2 regions of the Streptomyces sp. NPDC051738 genome follow, and region 2 is predicted to be linked to the other one. Evidence: riboswitches for the same ligand, from Rfam matches in the RefSeq annotation. Region 2 holds a riboswitch; the other holds the start of a gene.

Region 1 (4,410 bases), on a different contig from region 2:
ACTGGGGTTACCGATGGTAATGATCGGTCATTCGGTCACCCCGTCATAGGCGGAAGTCAGCCGCCGGCCACGGCCGGGATGATGGAAACGCCCGCACCGTCGGGAGTGGCCGTCTCCAGCCCCTGCTCGAAACGGACGTCGTCGTCATTGACGTACACGTTGACGAACCGACGCAGCTTGCCCTGGTCGTCGAGAACCCGGGCGGCGATCCCGGTGTGGTTCTTCTCCAGGTCGGCGATGACCTCGGCGAGGGTGACGCCCTCGGCGGTCACTTCGGCCTGGCCACCCGTGTAGGTGCGCAGGATGGTGGGGATGCGGACGTTGACGCTCACGTTATGACCTCCGGTCAGGTAGACGCCCCAGGGGCGCGGGGAACTGCGCGACCAGCCCCCACCGGCCCGCAGACGAAAACGGCTAAGCGAGGCCGGCCTCGCGGAACGAATCAAGGTTGGGACGAATCGTCGCAGTCAGCCCCGTACCCGCCACCGCGTCCAACGTCTTGAGACCGTCACCGGTGTTCAGGACGACGGTGGTCTTGGTGGGGTCGAGAAGGCCATTCTCGATCAGCTTCTTCGTGACGCCCACCGTGACGCCGCCCGCCGTCTCGGCGAAGATGCCCTCCGTGCGGGCCAGGACCTTGATCGCGTCGACGATCTGCTCGTCGTTGACGTCCTCCACCGCACCGCCGGTGCGCCGCGCGATGTCCAGGACGTACGGCCCGTCGGCCGGGTTGCCGATGGCGAGGGACTTGGCGATGGTGTTCGGCTTCTGCGGCCGGACGACCTCGTGCCCCGCCTTGTACGCGACGGACACCGGGGAGCACCCCTCCGCCTGCGCACCGAAGATCTTGTACGGCTTGTCCTCGACGAGCCCGAGCTTGATCAGCTCCTGCAGCCCCTTGTCGATCTTCGTGAGCTGCGAACCCGAGGCGATCGGCACGACCAGCTGGTCCGGGAGCTGCCAGCCGAGCTGCTCGCAGATCTCGTACGCGAGCGTCTTCGAGCCCTCCGCGTAGTACGGCCGCAGGTTGACGTTGACGAAGCCCCAGCCCTCGCCGGCCGGGTCGCCGATCAGCTCGGAGCAGAAGCGGTTCACGTCGTCGTAGTTGCCCTCGATGCCGACGAGCTCGCCGCCGTAGACCGCGGCCATGACGACCTTGCCCTGCTCCAGGTCGTGCGGGATGAACACGCAGGAGCGGAACCCGGCGCGGGCGGCGGCGGCGCCGACGGCACCCGCGAGGTTGCCGGTCGAGGAGCAGGAGAGGGTGGTGAACCCGAAGGCGCGGGCGGCCTCCAGGGCCTGGGCGACGACGCGGTCCTTGAAGGAGTGCGTCGGGTTGCCGGAGTCGTCCTTCACGAACAGCTTGCCGGCGTCGACGCCCAGCTCACCGGCGAGGTTGTCGGCCTGGACGAGCTTGGTCCAGCCGGGGTTGATGTTCGGCTTGGAAGCCACGTCGGCCGGGACGGGAAGGAGCGGCGCATAGCGCCAGATGTTCGCGGGACCCGCCTCGATCCGCTTGCGGAGTTCCTCGGCGTCGTAGGCCGAGAAGTCGTAGGCGATCTCCAGCGGGCCGAAACACTCCTCGCAGGCGAAGACCGGTCCGAGGGGTACCCGGTGACCGCACTCACGACAGGAGAGCGCGGCGGCGGGGCCGAGGTCTACGGTGGAATCGGTGGTGCTTGCAACAGTCTGCACAGCCATGTGAGGCGAGGCCCTTTCTCCTCATCTTCCTCACGACGCATCTCGCCGTGAGACGGATTTGGCACCTTCCCAAGCCGGGAGCCTCGCCACGTCAACGTGACAAGACCGGCTGGAGGGTTGCCGGGGCTTCATCGGGCCGTTTCCCTCTGCCCCTCTGGATGAGCTGTATGCGGTTGTTAACAACGGCCGACCTCGGACATGCGATGGTCATCCGCGTTGTTCAAGACTGTAACCGAAGGCCAGGACAGTTGAGATAGTCGTCCGAACCGCGAGATGGATCACACGATTACCTGCTGTGATCACGACAGTGAGGAGCAACAGACTGTGCTGGAAGAAGCCGAGCGCTGGCTGAGTACCCGCTCCTGGTCCGTGACCGATCGTCCACTCCATCAGATCCTGGCCGCCAAACAGCGTACGGGTCAGTCGGTCTCCGTCGTGCTGCCCGCGCTCAACGAGGAGGAGACGGTCGGCGACATCGTCGCGATCATCCGTCACGACCTCATGAAGCAGGTCCCGCTGGTCGACGAGATCATCGTCGTCGACTCCGGGTCCACCGACCGCACCTCCGAGGTGGCCGCCGCGGCGGGCGCGACCGTCGTGCACCGGGACGAGATCCTCCCGCGCGTCCCGACCGTGCCCGGCAAGGGCGAGGTCCTGTGGCGCTCCCTGCTGGTCACGAGCGGGGACATCGTCTGCTTCATCGACGCCGACCTGAAGGAGTTCTCCTCCGACTTCGTCTCGGGCATCGTCGGCCCGCTGCTGACCAACCCCGAGGTCGACCTCGTGAAGGGCATGTACGACCGCCCGCTCGGCGGCGCGGCGGGTCAGGGCGGCCGGGTGACCGAGCTGATGGCGCGCCCGCTGCTGAACATGCACTGGCCGCAGCTGGCCGGTTTCGTGCAGCCGCTGGGCGGCGAGTACGCGGCCCGCCGCAGCCTGCTGGAACAGCTCCCGTTCCCCGTCGGATACGGCGTCGAGCTGGGCATGCTCATCGACGCGCTGCACCTGGTGGGGCTGGACGCGCTGGCCCAGGTGGACGTGGGGGTGCGCAAGCACCGGCACCAGGACGGGCAGGCGCTCGGCCGGATGTCCGCCGCGATCTACCGCACGGCGCAGCTGCGGCTGGCCCGCGGGCATCTGATCCGGCCGTCGCTCACGCAGTTCGAGCGGGGCGGGGACGGGTTCGAGCCGCGCACGTACTCCGTGGACACCGAGGAGCGGCCGCCGATGGTGGAGATCGCCGAGTATGCGACGCGGAAGGTCGCGTAAACGCCGGAAACCGGCCGTATACAGGGCGTACGAGAACCCTCGTACAGGGCGTGAAAGAACCCTCCACTGAGCGGAACCGCACGTTTGAGCGTTTCCGGGCCGGGCTAGGTTGAGGCGTATGGCTTCCACGCAGGATGCGCAGGGCGCGGCCAGGGTGCTGGTCGCGTCGAACCGCGGCCCGGTCTCGTACCAGGTGCGCGACGACGGTTCATTGCACTCCAAGAGGGGCGGCGGCGGAGTCGTCTCCGGGCTGTCGGCGATCGGGCCGGAGGCGGGCGCCCTGTGGGTGTGCTCGGCGCTGTCCGACGGGGACCGCGAGGCGGTGCGGCGCGGGGTCGGCGAGGACGGCGTGCTGATGCTGGACATCCCGGCCGACGTGCACGCCGACGCCTACAACGGCATCGCCAACTCGGTCCTCTGGTTCGTCCACCACATGCTGTACCAGACACCGCTGGAGCCGGTCTTCGACGCGGAGTTCCGGCGCCAGTGGGCGTCGTACGAGACGTACAACCGCGCCTTCGCGGAGGCGCTGGCCGGGCGGGCGGCGCCGGGGGCGGCGGTGCTCGTCCAGGACTACCACCTGACGCTGGTGCCGGGAATGCTCCGCGAACTACGCCCGGACCTGCGCATCGGTCACTTCTCGCACACGCCGTGGGCGCCACCGGAGTACTTCCGGATGCTGCCGGACGACATCCGCTCGCAGGTCCTGCGCGGGATGCTCGGCGCGGACCGGCTGGGGTTCCTCACCCGGCGGTGGGCGAGCGCGTTCGAGGCGTGCTGTACGGAGTTCGCAGGCGGGCTCGGGGATACGCGGGTCGGCGTGCACGGCCTGGGCGCGGACGCGGACTTCCTACGGGAGCGTTCGCATCAGCCCGACGTGGCCGAGCGGATGGCGGCGCTGAAGGACGAGATCGGCACGGCGGCCGACGGGCGGGCCCGCAGGGCGATCGTGCGCGTCGACCGGACCGAGCTGTCCAAGAACATCGTGCGAGGCCTGCTGGCGTACCGACAACTGCTGGACGACCACCCCGAGTGGCGCGAGCGGGTGGTGCACGTGGCCTTCGCCTACCCCTCGCGGCAGGACCTGGCGGTCTACCGGGACTACACGGCCGAGGTCCAGCGCCTGGCCGAGGAGATCAACTCCGCCTACCGGACCCCGACCTGGACCCCGGTCGTACTCCACGTCAAGGACGACTTCGCCCGCTCACTGGCCGCGTACCGGCTGGCGGACGTGGCCCTGGTCAACCCCATCCGCGACGGCATGAACCTCGTCGCCAAGGAGGTACCGATCGTCTCCGACGAGGGCTGCGTGCTGGTCCTCTCCCGAGAGGCGGGCGCCTTCGAGGAACTGGGCGAGGACGCGATCACCGTCAACCCGTACGACGTGATCGACACGGCACGAGCCCTGCACGAGGCCCTGTCCATGGGCCCGGAGGAACG
Region 2 (4,410 bases):
GGCACGTACATCTCGTTCTTCCTCTTCGGCGGCGAGTTCCCGGGCGTCGACTTCGTGGCCCGCTTCTACTCGATCCACATCCTGCTGCTGCCGGGCATCATGCTCGGTCTGGTGGTCGGCCACCTGATCCTGGTCTTCTACCACAAGCACACGCAGTTCGCGGGCCCCGGAAAGAACAACAAGAACGTCGTCGGCATGCCGCTGCTGCCGGTCTACATGGCCAAGGCCGGAGGCTTCTTCTTCCTGGTCTTCGGTGTCATCGCGATCATCGCGGCGGTGGCGCAGATCAACCCGATCTGGGCCATGGGTCCCTACCGTCCGGATCAGGTGTCCACGGGCGCCCAGCCCGACTGGTACATGGGCTTCGCCGAGGGTCTGGTCCGCTACATGCCGGGCTGGGAGATCAACTTCTGGGGTCACACGCTCGTCCTGGGCGTGTTCATCCCGCTGGTCCTCTTCGGCCTGGTGCTGGGCGCGATCGCGGTCTACCCGTTCATCGAGTCCTGGGTCACCGGCGACAAGCGCGAGCACCACATCCTGGACCGCCCGCGCAACGCCCCGACGCGTACCGCGTTCGGCGTCGCCTGGATCACGGTGTACATGATCGGCCTGGTCGGCGGTGGCAACGACCTGTGGGCCACCCACTTCCACCTGTCGATCAACGCGGTCACCTGGTTCGTCCGGATCGGGTTCTTCGCCGGACCGGTCATCGCGTTCATCGTCACCAAGCGGATCTGCCTGGGCCTGCAGCGCCGGGACAAGGACAAGGTGCTGCACGGACGCGAGTCGGGCATCATCAAGCGCCTGCCGCACGGTGAGTTCATCGAGGTGCACGAGCCGCTCAGCCAGGACGCGCTGCACACCCTCACCGCGCACGAGCAGTACCAGCCGCTGGAGATCGGCCCGACGGTCGACGAGAACGGCGTCGAGCGCAAGGTGAAGGGCTCCGAGAAGCTGCGCGCCAAGCTCAGCAAGTCCTACTTCGACGAGAACGGCCAGATCCCCAAGCCGACGGTCGAGGAGTACAAGGAGATCACGAGCGGCCACGGCCACCACTGATCGCTGCGTTTCGCCACGCCACGGCCGAGGGCCCCATCCGGTTGAACGGGTGGGGCCCTCGGCCGTGCCCGGGGTCAGGGCCCCGTCCGGTCTTCGGACGGGGCCCTTCTCCGGGTCCCGGGGCTGGATAGGGTGGACCTCGTTGAGACTCTCGTCCCGTACTGCGGGACGCCTGACACCTGGAGCGGCTTATGAGCGCTGTGACCCCCGCTGGAGGCGACACCGCGGCGGCCCGCTCCTGGCCCGAGGTGCTGAGTGCCCTGCTCGCCGGAGAAGACCTGAGCGCCGCGGACACGGCATGGGCGATGGACCGCTTCATGAGCGGCGAGGCCTCGGACGCCCAGATCGCCGGATTCATGGTGGCGCTGCGGGCCAAGGGCGAGACGGTCGAGGAGATCAACGGTCTCGTCGAGGCGATGTACGCCCACGCCCAGCCGCTGGACATTCCCGGACCGGCCGTCGACATCGTCGGCACCGGCGGCGACCGGGCCAAGACGGTCAACATCTCCACGATGTCCGCCATCGTGATCGCGGGCGCCGGGGCGAAGGTCGTCAAGCACGGCAACCGGGCGTCGTCCTCGGCGAGCGGCTCGTCCGACGTGCTGGAGAAGCTCGGCATCAACCTCGACCTGTCGCCCGAGGGCGTGGCGCGGGTGGTGGACGAGGCCGGCATCACCTTCTGCTTCGCGGCCAAGTTCCACCCCTCGATGCGGTTCGTCGGCGGCGTACGGCGGGACCTGGGCATCCCGACCTCGTTCAACCTCCTCGGCCCGCTGACCAACCCCGCCCGCGTCACCGCCTCGGCCGTCGGCTGCTTCGACACCCGGATGGCGGGCCTCATCGCCGGCGTACTGGCCGAGCGCGGCTCGTCCGCGCTGGTGTTCCGCGGCGACGACGGCCTCGACGAGCTGACGACGACGGCCACTTCGCGCGTGTGGGTCGTCCGGGACGGCAAGGTGGCCGAGGAGGGCTTCGACCCGCGCGACGTCGGCATCGACCTCGTGCCGGTGGAGGCGCTGCGGGGCGCGGACGCCTCGTACAACGCGGAGGTCGCGCGACGGCTGCTGGACGGCGAGACGGGGCCCGTACGGGACGCCGTACTGCTCAACTCGGCCGCGGCGCTGGTGGCGTTGGAGCCGACGGCCGCTCCGCTCACCGAGCAGATCCGGCTCGGTATGGCGAGGGCGGCGGAGTCGATCGACTCGGGGACGGCCAAGCGGACGCTGGAGCGTTGGGTGGCGGCCAGCAACGCCTGAGTTCCCCGTGATGTGACGCAAGGCGCAGTCCGAATTCTGGACTGCGCCTTGCGTGCTGATGATCGTGTGGCAGGATATTGGACCAGGTCATGAGTGACAGTCATGAGGCCCCGGCCGACTGTCCGGCAACCCTCCGTCCGTGGCGGGGTGCCCCGGGTGAAGACCAGGCCGTAGGCAGCGAGGTCTGCGGCAAGCGCGGGCCCCTCTCGAAACCAGGGGTCCTGGTCGTTCGAGGGAGTCTTCCGTGAGCAAGCGAATGCGATAGGGCTGCTGAGCCCCGCCTCCGCGCACCCTTTTCTCTTTTCCTGCATGCCTTCAATCGGCATGCCTCTCACGGGAGTTCCCCATGTCTGTCTCCACCGCTGCCGCCGCCCAGACCATTTGTGCCCCGCTGCCCGTTCTGGGTCGAGATGTCACCGTTCCGCTGGTCACCGGCGGCGAGGTCACCTACGCCGCGCTCGACTACGCCGCCAGTGCCCCCGCCCTCCAGCGCGTCTGGGACGACGTCGCCGCCTACGCGCCGTACTACGGCAGCGTCCACCGCGGCGCCGGCTACCTCTCCCAGCTCTCCACCGACCTGTTCGAGAACGCCCGCAGGACGGTCGCCGAGTTCCTCGGCTGCCGGGACGGCGACCAGGTCGTCTTCACCCGGTCCACCACCGACTCGCTCAACCTGCTCGCCGCCGCCCTCCCGGCCGACTGCCAGGTCTTCGTCTTCGAGACCGAGCACCACGCCTCGCTGCTGCCCTGGCGGGAGGCCCGCGTCACCTACCTCAACGCGCCCCGCACCCACCGCCAGGCCGTCGAGACGCTGGAGCGCGCCCTCGCCGACCGTGACCCCTACGGCCCGGCCCTGGTCTGCGTCACCGGCGCCTCGAACGTCACCGGCGAGCTGTGGCCGGTCCGCGAGCTGGCCGCCGCCGCCCACGCGCACGGCGCCCGGATCGTCCTGGACGCCGCCCAGCTGGCCCCGCACCACCCGGTGAGCGTCCAGGACCTCGACGTCGACTGGGTCGCCTTCTCCGGGCACAAGCTGTACGCCCCCTTCGGCTCGGGCGTCCTGGCCGGGCGGGCCGACTGGCTGCGCGAGGCGGAGCCGTACCTCGCGGGCGGCGGTGCCAGCCGCAAGGTCACCCGGCGTGAGGACGGGGGAGTGGACGTCGAGTGGCACGAGAGCGCCGCACGGCACGAGGCCGGGTCGCCCAACGTCATCGGCGCCTACTCCATCGCCTCGGCCTGCAAGGCGCTCACCGAGGCCGGGTTCGACAGCCTGGTCGCGCGCGAGGAGTACCTGATCGAGAAGGTGCGCGCCGGGCTCGCCGAGGTTCCCGAGGTGCGGATCCTCTCCCTCTTCGGGGACGACGCCCCGCGCGTCGGTGTCCTCTCCTTCGTCGTCGAGGGCTGGAACAGCTCCCACTTCGCCGCCGCGCTCTCCGCCGAGTACGGCATCGGGGTGCGGGACGGGCTGTTCTGCGCCCACCCCCTCGTCCGGACCCTGCTGGGCAGCGACCCGCAGACGCAGGGCGAGTGCGGCGCCCCGGAGGCCGCGCCCGGCGAGAAGTCCCTCAACGCCATCCGGGTGAGCTTCGGGGCCGGTACGCCGGACGAGCACGTCGAGCGGTTCGTGGGCGCCGTGAAGGAGCTCGTCCAGGTCGGCGCGCAGTGGAACTACCGCACGGAGGACGGTCGTTGCGTCCCGGACACCTCCGCGTGAGCCGGTAGCCGGGCGCCCAGCAGGATCATCCGCAGGGCGCGCTCGGTCGCGTCCGTGAGGAGTTCGGAGGCCCGCACCAGGGCCTCCGCCAGGGCCATCGGCGCCGGCAGGATCCCGCTGTACGCGTCCACGCCCGGCACTTCGTGCGCGCCCTCGCCGAGGGTGCCCGCCAGCGCCAGCACCGGGCGGCCGTACAGCTTGGCCCGGCGGGCCACCTCGGCCGGGACCTTGCCCCTGGGCGTCTGGTGGTCCAGGGCGCCCTCGGCGGTGACGACCAGGTCGGCGCGGGCGAGGCGGGCGTCCAGGTCGAGGTGATCAAGCAGCACGTCGAAGCGGGGGAGGAGCCGGGCGCCCAGGGCGGCGAGGCCCGCGCCCAGACCG

Evidence for each region. Region 2 has a riboswitch for S-adenosylmethionine ahead of ACIA8X_RS17710 (aminotransferase class V-fold PLP-dependent enzyme). Riboswitches for the same ligand answer to the same signal wherever they lie in the genome.
Region 1: it holds a riboswitch for S-adenosylmethionine, as region 2 does, so the genes downstream of both, thrC (threonine synthase) here and ACIA8X_RS17710 (aminotransferase class V-fold PLP-dependent enzyme) in region 2, are expected to answer to the same signal.

The regions. Positions count from the first base shown of each region.
Region 1 is NZ_JBITCM010000012.1:45,233-49,642, reverse strand. It holds gene ACIA8X_RS26855 (MoaD/ThiS family protein) at 57-332, opposite strand; gene thrC (threonine synthase) at 415-1,701, opposite strand; SAM riboswitch class I at 1,720-1,866, opposite strand; gene ACIA8X_RS26845 (glucosyl-3-phosphoglycerate synthase) at 2,026-2,970, shown strand; gene ACIA8X_RS26840 (trehalose-6-phosphate synthase) at 3,089-4,410, shown strand, end outside.
Region 2 is NZ_JBITCM010000007.1:6,378-10,787, forward strand. It holds gene ACIA8X_RS17700 (cytochrome bc complex cytochrome b subunit) at 1-1,059, shown strand, start outside; gene trpD (anthranilate phosphoribosyltransferase) at 1,251-2,315, shown strand; SAM riboswitch class IV at 2,401-2,517, shown strand; gene ACIA8X_RS17710 (aminotransferase class V-fold PLP-dependent enzyme) at 2,662-4,029, shown strand; gene ACIA8X_RS17715 (glycerate kinase) at 3,984-4,410, opposite strand, start outside.